Rubrivivax gelatinosus IL144: one gene and its partners. The protein of the gene in region 2 interacts with the protein of the main gene of each other region in a pairwise test. Links are inferred from orthologs where the notes say so. Each region holds a gene or a part of one and is shown on either strand. Other genes may lie near its edges. The genes, in order: rlmN, ftsZ and zapD.

Region 1 (3,005 bases), 1.9 Mb from region 2 along the record:
CAAGCGTGGCCTGCAGCGCGACCGGCCGGTGCGTGACCTCGGCGAGGACGGCCCGATCCCCAACCCGCTGCAGCAGACCTACGACAAGCGCTTCGTGCAGAAGCCCAAGCCGCTGGCCGGCGGCCGTGGCGCGCGCGGCCCGAAGAAGGGTGGCGCGGGCGGCCAGCCCGACCCGATGCAGACCTCGGTCGGCTACATCGGCGGCGACGCCTTCCTGCGCAAGGCCAACGGCGGCGGTGGCCGCGGCGGTCCGCGTGGCGGCCGGGGTGGTGGTGGCGGCGGCGGCGGTGGTCGCCGCGGCGGGCGCTGAACGCGTCTTTCCGTCATGGCCGCGCCGATCCGGCGCGGTAGAATCGAAAGCTTTGCCAAGTCCTTGATTGAAGGAGATATTTCAAGATGGCCATCGAACGCACCCTCTCGATCATCAAGCCTGACGCCGTCGCCAAGAACGTCATCGGCCAGATCTACGCCCGCTTCGAAGGCGCCGGCCTGAAGATCGCCGCCGCGAAGATGCAGCACCTGTCGCGTGCCGAGGCCGAAGCCTTCTACGCCGTGCACAAGGCGCGCCCGTTCTTCAACGACCTCGTGAGCTTCATGATCTCGGGCCCGGTGATGATCCAGGTGCTCGAAGGCGAAGGCGCGATCGCCAAGAACCGCGAGCTGATGGGCGCCACCGACCCGAAGAAGGCCGAGAAGGGCACGATCCGTGCCGACTTCGCCGACAGCATCGACGCCAACGCCGTGCACGGCTCCGACGCCCCGGAAACGGCGGCCGTCGAGGTCGCGTTCTTCTTCCCCGGCATGAGCGTCTACAGCCGCTGAGTCGACGATGGCCGTCAATCTTCTCGACTTCGACCTCGAGGGGCTGGCGGCCTTCTGCGACAGCCTGGGCGAGAAGCGCTTCCGCGCCGTCCAGCTGTTCCGCTGGATCCACCAGAAAGGCGAGTCGGACTTCGACAAGATGTCCGATCTCGCCAAGTCGCTGCGCGGCAAGCTCGCCGGCGCGGCGGTGGTCGAGTCGCTGCCCGTCATCAGCGAGCACGTCTCGGCCGACGGCACGACGAAGTGGCTGTTCGACGTCGGCGGCGGCAACGCCGTCGAGACCGTCTACATCCCTGAAGACGACCGCGGCACGCTGTGCGTGTCCTCGCAGGCCGGCTGCGCCGTCGGCTGCCGTTTCTGCTCGACCGGGCACCAGGGCTTCAGCCGCAACCTGAGCACCGGCGAGATCATCGCCCAGCTGCGCTACGCCGAGCACCGCCTGCGCGGGCCGGACGGCCAGCGCGTCATCGACAACGTCGTGATGATGGGCATGGGCGAGCCGCTGCAGAACTACACGGCCGTCGTGCCGGCGCTGCGCGTGATGCTCGACGACCACGGCTACGGCCTGTCGCGCCGCCGCGTGACGGTCTCGACCTCGGGCATGGTGGCGATGATCGACCGCCTGCGCGAGGACTGCCCGGTGGCGCTGGCCGTCTCGCTGCACGCGCCCAACGACGCGCTGCGCGACGCGCTGGTGCCGATCAACCGCAAGGACGGCATCGAGGCGCTGCTCGACGCCTGCCTGCGTTATGTCGAAGCAGCGCCGCGCGACTTCATCACCTTCGAGTACTGCATGCTCGACGGCGTCAACGACGCCCCCGAGCAGGCGCTGGAACTCGTGCACCTTGTCCGCCGCCGCCGCGTGCCGTGCAAGTTCAACCTGATCCCGTTCAACCCGTTCCCCGAGTCGGGGCTCAAGCGCTCGCCGCGCGAACGCGTGACGGCCTTCGCCAAGGTGCTGCAGGACGCCGGCATCGTGACGACGATCCGCAAGGTGCGCGGCGACGACATCGACGCGGCCTGCGGCCAGCTCGCCGGCGAGGTGCAGGACCGCACCCGGGCACGCGAACGCCTGCTGGAGCGCCGCCGCACGATCCCGATCGCCGCCGCGGAGGACCCGCGGTGACGCGTCGCCTGCTGGCCCTGCTGGCCGCGGCGGCCTGCGCCGCATCGCTGCTGGCGGGCTGCGTCAGCGAACCGCCGGCCAACGGCTCGGCCCGCGAGACGCGGCCGAGCAACGACCCCGCCGACGTCGAACGCCGCGCCAAGGTGCGGCTGGAGCTGGCGTCGGCGTACTTTGCCCGCGGCCAGTCGGAGACCGCGCTCGACGAGGTCAAACAGGCGCTGGCCGCGCGCCCCGACATGCCCGAAGCGCTCGGCCTGCGCGGCCTGATCTACGCCGCGCTGGGCGAGACGCGCCTGGCCGATGACAGCTTCCAGCGCGCGCTGTCGCTGGCGCCGCGCGACGGCGACCTGCGCCACAACTACGGCTGGTTCCTCTGCCAGCAGGGCCGCTACGGCGACGCCGACCGCGAGTTCGAGACCACGCTGGCGCTGCCGCAGTACCGCGGCAGCGCGCGCACGCTGCTCGCCAAGGGTGTCTGCGACGCGCGCGAAGGCCGCTGGGCCGATGCCGAAGCGGCGCTTTACCGCAGCTTCCAGCTCGAACCGGCCAACCCGGCGACGTCCTACAACCTCGCCGACGCGCTGTATCACCGCGGTTCGTTCGAACGTGCCCGCTTCTACGTCCAGCGCGTCAACGCGGTGAGCGAGCAATCCAGTGCGGCCACCTTGTGGCTGGCCGCACGCATCGAGCGCCGGCTGGGCAACCAGGCTGGCGCCTACGAGTTCGGCCGCCAGCTGCGCGACCGTTTCCCCCAATCGCCCGAGGCTGCCCAGTTCGAGCAAGGCCGGTTCGATGACTGATTCCGTGACGCCCCCGCCCGCGGGCACGACGGCCGGCGCGCTGCTGCGCGCGGCACGCGAGAAGCAGGGCCTGCACATCGCGGCGCTGGCCGCCGCCATCAAGGTCCCGGTGGCCAAGCTGGAGGCGCTGGAAGCCGACCGCCACGACGAGCTGCTGGACCCGGCGTTCACGCGCGCACTCGCCTTGGCGGTGTGCCGTGCGCTGCACACCGACGCCCAGCCGGTGCTGGCGCTGCTGCCGCGCACCGACGGTTCGG
Region 2 (3,139 bases):
GACGACGGTGGACGTGGCGCGCGTCGTCGAGACCGCCAAGGCGATCAACATCCCCAACGACCAGCGCCTGCTGCTCGTCGAGCCGCAGGAGTTCGTGATCGACGGCCACGAGGTCAAGGAGCCGATCGGAATGAGCGGCTCGCGGCTGGAGGTCAAGGTCCACATCGTGACCGGTGCCCAGAGCGCGGCCGAGAACATCCTGAAGTGCGTGCGCCGCTGCGGCCTGGAAGTCGAGCGCCTGGTGCTCAACCCCAGCGCCAGCGCCGCCGCGGTGCTGACCGACGACGAGAAGTCGCTGGGCGTGGCCGTCGTCGACATCGGCGCCGGCACCACCGACGTGCAGATCTACACCGACGGCAGCGTGCGCCACACCGCGGTGATCCCGATCGCCGGCGACCTGATCACCAGCGACATCGCGATGGCGCTGCGCACGCCGACCAAGGACGCCGAGGAGATCAAGGTCGAGCACGGCGTGGCCAAGCAGCTGCTGGCCGACCCGGCCGACCAGGTCGAGGTGCCGGGGCTGGGCGACCGTGCGCCGCGCATGCTGAGCAAGCAGGCGCTGGCCGGCGTCATCGAGCCGCGCGTCGAGGAGATCTTCACCCTCGTGCACCAGGTCATCCGCGAGAGCGGCTACGAGGAGCTGCTGTCCTCGGGGATCGTCATCACCGGCGGCTCGTCGGTGATGCCCGGGATGATCGAGCTCGGCGAGGACATCTTTCTGAAGCCGGTGCGGCGTGGTCTGCCCACGTACCACGCCGCGCTCGGCGACATGGTCGCGAATCCGCGGTCGGCCACCGTCATGGGGCTGCTCGAGGAGGCGCGTCTGGCACGGCAACGCGGTCACAAGGCCGCGGCCCAGGCGGGGTCGGTGACGACGCTGCTCGGCCGCGCCAAGGACTGGTTCCTGGGCAATTTCTGAGAAGGACCCGTGACGAGGTCCCGTTTCATTCCGTCAAGTCAACCGTCTGGCAACTGCATTCATTAGGAGGCTCCACATGCCCATCGAAATGATCGAGGAATTCGACCAAGGCACGCAGATCAAGGTGATCGGCGTCGGGGGCGGCGGCGGCAATGCCGTCGAACACATGATCGCCCAGGGCGTGCAGGGCGTGGACTTCATCTGCGCCAACACCGATTCGCAGGCCCTGCACCGCAGCGGCGCGGCCACCCTGGTGCAACTGGGCACCAGCGGCCTGGGCGCCGGCGCCAAGCCCGAGGTCGGCCGCTCGGCCGCCGAGGAGGCCGTCGACCGCATCCGCGAATCGATCACCGGCGCGCACATGCTGTTCATCACCGCCGGCATGGGCGGCGGCACCGGCACCGGCGCGGCGCCGGTCATCGCCCGCGTCGCCAAGGAGATGGGCATCCTGACGGTGGGTGTCGTCACCAAGCCCTTCGAGTTCGAAGGCAAGCGCCGCGGCAAGCAGGCCGACGACGGCGTCAGCGAGCTCGAAGCCAACGTCGACAGCCTGATCGTCGTGCTCAACGAGAAGCTGCTCGACGTGATGGGCGAGGACGTGACGCAGGACCAGGCCTTCGCGCACGCCAACGACGTGCTGAAGAACGCCGTCGGCGGCATCAGCGACATCATCCACATCCCCGGTCTCGTCAACGTCGACTTCGAGGACGTGAAGACGGTGATGAGCGAGCCCGGCAAGGCGATGATGGGCACGGCCACGGCCAGCGGCCCGGACCGCGCGACCAAGGCCGCTGACGCCGCCGTCGCCTGCCCGCTGCTCGAAGGCATCGACCTGTCGGGCGCGCGCGGCGTGCTGGTGCTGATCGCCGCGAGCAAGGCGACCTTCAAGCTCGCCGAGAGCCGCAACGCGATGAACACCATCCGCCGCTACGCCGCCGACGACGCCCACGTCATCTACGGCACGGCCTACGACGAGAGCCTGGGCGACCAGCTGCGCGTCACCGTCATCGCCACCGGCCTGAACTCGGCGCGCCGCCAGGAAACCCGCCCGGCGCCGCCGCTGGCCGTCGTGCAGCAGGCGCCTGTCGCGCAGCCCGTGCTGCGCACCGGCACCGACAACCTGCCGATCCTGACCCAGGCCGCCGTCGGCGCGGCGGCCCCGGCGCCGGCGCACGACTACGCCGGGCTGAACACGCCCAGCGTCTGGCGCAGCGGCCGCAGCCAGGCCGCGGCCAAGGTCGACGCGCTGGCCAGCAACGGCATGGACGAGATCGAGATCCCGGCCTTCCTGCGCAAGCAGGCTGACTGAGATCCGGCGCAGTCACGGTTGACCAGACGGGAAGGGGCGGCCCCCAGGGCCGCCCCTTCGTCGTTTGTGCGCCAGCCTAGCCGCGCGTGACGGGCAGCGCCCGCCGTGCCGCCGCGGCGCGCAGCGCGACGTTGACCGGCTGGCGGTGCAGGAAACCTTCGACGAAAGGCGCCGGCACCTGCGGCAGCGCGTCGCGGTGCACCCAGTCCAGCGCCGTCGCCAGGCAGCGCTGCGCGGCGTCGCCGCGGCCGCCGCGTTCGTAGGCCTCGGCGCAGCGCAGCAGCAGCGCCGGCAGGTAGTAGTGGGCAGAACGCGCCTGCAGCGTGCGGTGCTCGGCCGCCGCCGCGGCCGCCGCGGCCTGCCGGTCGGCCAGCAGCGCCAGCGTGCGTGTCGCCACCTCCGCGGCCTGCGGGAACAGCGCCGCCGCGTCGGCGCGGCGCTCCAGCTCGTGCAGCAGGTCCAGGCGCCCGGCTTCGCAGGCCAGCTCGACTTCGGCCTGGATGCGGTGGGGGTCCTCGGCGACGCCGGTCGCGGCGGCCTCCTGCCACAGCGGCGCCGCCGGCTGTCCGGTGGCCGCGGCGACCGCGGCGCGCAGCACGAGCTGGGCGGTGCGCAAGGCCCCGGGCGGCGCCTCGCTCAGGCCCTGCACGCAGCGGTGGGCGCGTGCGCCCTGGCCCAGCGTCAGCCAGACGCGCGCCAGCAGGCCGAGCGCCAGGTTCTGCTGCAGCGGGCTCGTCGCCAGCGCCCCGGCGGCCGCCTCCAGCAGCTGCAGCGCCTCGGCATAGCGTCCCAGCCCGCCCAGAAAAAAGCCCAGCGACGCCCGGTTCCACCAGGCCAGCGTCGCGGTCAGCTCGATCTCGGTGGCCAGCCGGTCGGCCTCGCGGCCGTGCTCCACCGCCCGCGCCAGG
Region 3 (3,029 bases), 3.6 Mb from region 2 along the record:
CCGTCGCCGTGCTGCTGGCGCTGGCGCTGATCGACTGGGACACGACGGTGCTGCCCGACGGCCTGACGCTGCCGCTGCTGTGGGCCGGGCTGGCCGCCACCGCGCTCGGCTGGCTGCCGGGGCAGACGCTGGGCGAGGCGATCGCCGGCGCCGCCGTCGGCTACCTCTCGCTGTGGTCGGTCTATTGGCTGTTCAAGCTCGCCACCGGCAAGGAAGGCATGGGCTACGGCGACTTCAAGCTGCTGGCCGCGCTCGGCGCCTGGCTGGGCTGGCAGGCCATCGTGCCGATCGTGCTGATGGCCTCGGTCATCGGCGCCGTCGTCGGCCTGGGCATGAAGGCCACCGGCTCGCTGCGCGAAGGCCGCTTCGTGCCTTTCGGGCCCTTCCTGGCCGGCGGCGGCCTCGTCGTGCTGCTGGCCGGCCGCGAGACCGTGCTCTCGTGGATCGGCTGGGCCTGACGCCCCGGCCGCGCCGCTTCGGCCTGACCGGCGGCATCGGCAGCGGCAAGAGCACCGTCGCGACGCTGCTGGCCGGGCTCGGCGCCGTCATCGTCGACACCGACGCCATCGCGCGCGAACTCACCGCCCCTGGCGGCGCCGCGCTGCCGGCGCTGGCCGCGGCTTTCGGGCCGGAGATCGTCGGCAGCGACGGCGCGATGGACCGCGAACGCATGCGCGCCATCGCCTTCGCCGACCCCGGCGCAAAACGCCGGCTCGAGGCCGTGCTGCACCCGATGATCGGCGCCGAGGCGCTGGCGCGCGCCGCGGCCGCCGGCGAGGCGCCGGTCGTCTTCGACGTGCCGCTGCTCGCCGAATCGGCGCACTGGCGCGCGCGCTGCGACCGCATCCTCGTCGTCGACTGTCGCGAGGAGACCCAGGTCGAGCGCGTGAAACGCCGCTCGGGCTGGAGCGAAGAGGCCGTTCGCCGCGTCATCGCCCAGCAAGCGGCACGCGCCGCGCGCCGGCGCATCGCCGACGCGGTGATCTTCAATGACGGGATGGCGCTCGGGGAACTGGCCGCCGAAGTCCGGGCGCTGTGGGCGCTGTGGAACAATGGGCCGCACTGAGCATTCCCTCCACGAAGAGCGCCCCCTTTGGTCCTGTACGAGTACCCGTTCAACGAGGGCATCCGCACGATGCTGCGGCTCGAGCACCTGTTCGACCGGCTCGGGCAGCTCGTCGCGCGCGACGCGCCGGTGGACCACCACTTCGCGCTGGCGACGATCTTCGAGATCATGGACGTCGCCTCGCGCGCCGACCTCAAGAGCGACCTGCTCAAGGAGCTGGAGCGCCACCGCGCCCAGCTGCAGTCCTACCGCGGCAACCCGCACATCTCCGAAGCCGCGCTCGACCAGATCGTCGGCCGCATCGACCACGCTTTCGACGGCCTGAACCAGCTGCAGGGCAAGGCCGGCCAGGCGCTGCAGAGCAACGACTGGCTGATGGGCATCCGCAGCCGCATCGGCATCCCGGGCGGCACCTGCGAGTTCGACCTGCCCTCGTACTACGCCTGGCAGCAGCTCGACCCGGCCAAGCGCCGCGCCGACCTGATGGGCTGGATCGCGACGCTGTCGCCGCTGGCCGAGGCGCTGCAGGTGCTGCTGGGCCTGCTGCGCGACAGCGGCGCGCCGCAGCGTGTCGTCGCCGCCGGCGGCCAGTACCAGCAGAGCCTGCCGGCCGGCCGCACCTACCAGCTGATGCGCGTGCGCCTGGACGGCGCCGACGGCCTGGTGCCCGAGATGACCGGCCACCGGCTGATGGTCGGCGTGCGCCTGATGCGCCCCGACGCCGACGGCCGGCTGCGCCTGGCCGCCGAGGACCGCGACTTCGAGCTCACGCTCTGCGCCTGACCCGTTTCCCGTTCGTTTTCGCCGTGACCGCTCCCCGCCTCGTCCCCTGCCCCGCCTGCAAGAAGCCGACGCCGTACGCGCCGGAGAACCGCTGGCGCCCGTTCTGCAGCGAACGCTGCCGCAGCATCGACCTGGGCGCCTGGGCCAGCGAGAGCTACCGCGTCGCCGCCGAGGCGCCGCCCGACGCCGGCGAAGACACGCCGGCCACGCCGCCGGCCCACTGAGGCGGGACGGGCGAGGCCGGAAGGCCTCGCTCGCCAGACACAGGCCCGAGCTGAGGCCCGCGCTGTCGGTTTTGTCGCGAAGAGCACAGCCGACCGACGCCCGACACCCTCCGCAAGTCCTTGATCCGTAAGGGATCGGGGCATGGCACGGCTCTCGCAGTGCGCGCTCGTCCTCAACCGACGGGCCCGCCATGAGCCACACAGCCTTCATCTCGATCGGTGACCTGCGCCGCGGTCGGCCCGCCCTCGGCGACGCCGCGCCCGCCGGCGCTGGCGGCTGCAGCAGCAGCGGCGGCGCCGGCAAGTCCAGCTGCGGCTCCTCGGCCGGCCCCGAGGACATGCCGGCCGAGATCTGGGACAAGGTCAAGAACCATCCCTGCTACTCCGAGGAAGCGCACCACCACTTCGCGCGCATGCACGTCGCGGTCGCCCCGGCCTGCAACATCCAGTGCCACTACTGCAACCGCAAGTACGACTGCAGCAACGAGAGCCGCCCGGGCGTCGTCAGCCAGAAGCTGACGCCCGAGCAGGCGGTGAAGAAGGTGCTGGCGGTGGCCAGCGCGATCCCGCAGATGACGGTGCTGGGCATCGCCGGCCCCGGCGACTCGCTGGCCAACCCGAAGAAGACCTTCGAGACCATGCGCCTGCTGCAGCAGCACGCGCCGGACATCAAGCTCTGCCTGTCGACCAACGGCCTGGCGCTGCCCGACTGGGTCGACGAGATCGTCAAGTACAACGTCGACCACGTCACGATCACGATCAACATGGTCGACCCGGCCGTGGGCGAGAAGATCTACCCCTGGATCTTCCACGACCACCGCCGCATCACCGGCCTGGAAGCGGCGCGCATCCTGCACGAGCGCCAGATGCTCGGCCTGGAGATGCTCACCGCGCGCGGCGTGCTCACCAAGATCAACTCGGTGCTGATCCCGGGCGTCAACGACGAGCACCTGATC

The links.
Region 1: the proteins of ftsZ (region 2) and rlmN interact in binary tests that used the Escherichia coli proteins (3 or more experiments, as listed by UniProt). The link is inferred for Rubrivivax gelatinosus IL144 from one-to-one orthologs.
Region 3: the proteins of ftsZ (region 2) and zapD interact in binary tests that used the Escherichia coli proteins (3 or more experiments, as listed by UniProt). The link is inferred for Rubrivivax gelatinosus IL144 from one-to-one orthologs.

The regions. Positions count from the first base shown.
Region 1 is NC_017075.1:2,921,100-2,924,104, reverse strand. Bases 34-2,888 are described here. They hold rlmN (23S rRNA (adenine(2503)-C(2))-methyltransferase RlmN), read left to right. Parts: upstream 34-829; coding sequence 830-1,948; downstream 1,949-2,888. Other genes in these bases: RGE_RS13410 (helix-turn-helix domain-containing protein), read left to right, coding at 2,753-2,888; pilW (type IV pilus biogenesis/stability protein PilW), read left to right, coding at 1,945-2,748; ndk (nucleoside-diphosphate kinase), read left to right, coding at 397-822; RGE_RS13430 (pseudouridine synthase), read left to right, coding at 34-310. Outside these bases: more of RGE_RS13430, read left to right, coding at 1-33; more of RGE_RS13410, read left to right, coding at 2,889-3,005.
Region 2 is NC_017075.1:996,991-1,000,129, forward strand. Bases 126-3,114 are described here. They hold ftsZ (cell division protein FtsZ), read left to right. Parts: upstream 126-998; coding sequence 999-2,231; downstream 2,232-3,114. Other genes in these bases: ftsA (cell division protein FtsA), read left to right, coding at 126-922; RGE_RS04715 (AAA family ATPase), read right to left, coding at 2,308-3,114. Also shown: more of ftsA, read left to right, coding at 1-125; more of RGE_RS04715, read right to left, coding at 3,115-3,139. UniProt on the Escherichia coli protein: Essential cell division protein that forms a contractile ring structure (Z ring) at the future cell division site. The regulation of the ring assembly controls the timing and the location of cell division.
Region 3 is NC_017075.1:4,573,618-4,576,646, forward strand. What follows is about bases 93-2,971. They hold zapD (cell division protein ZapD), read left to right. Parts: upstream 93-1,093; coding sequence 1,094-1,849; downstream 1,850-2,971. Other genes in these bases: RGE_RS20790 (prepilin peptidase), read left to right, coding at 93-458; coaE (dephospho-CoA kinase), read left to right, coding at 440-1,066; RGE_RS20805 (DNA gyrase inhibitor YacG), read left to right, coding at 1,873-2,073; nifB (nitrogenase cofactor biosynthesis protein NifB), read left to right, coding at 2,265-2,971. In the rest of the region: more of RGE_RS20790, read left to right, coding at 1-92; more of nifB, read left to right, coding at 2,972-3,029. UniProt on the Escherichia coli protein: Cell division factor that enhances FtsZ-ring assembly. Directly interacts with FtsZ and promotes bundling of FtsZ protofilaments, with a reduction in FtsZ GTPase activity.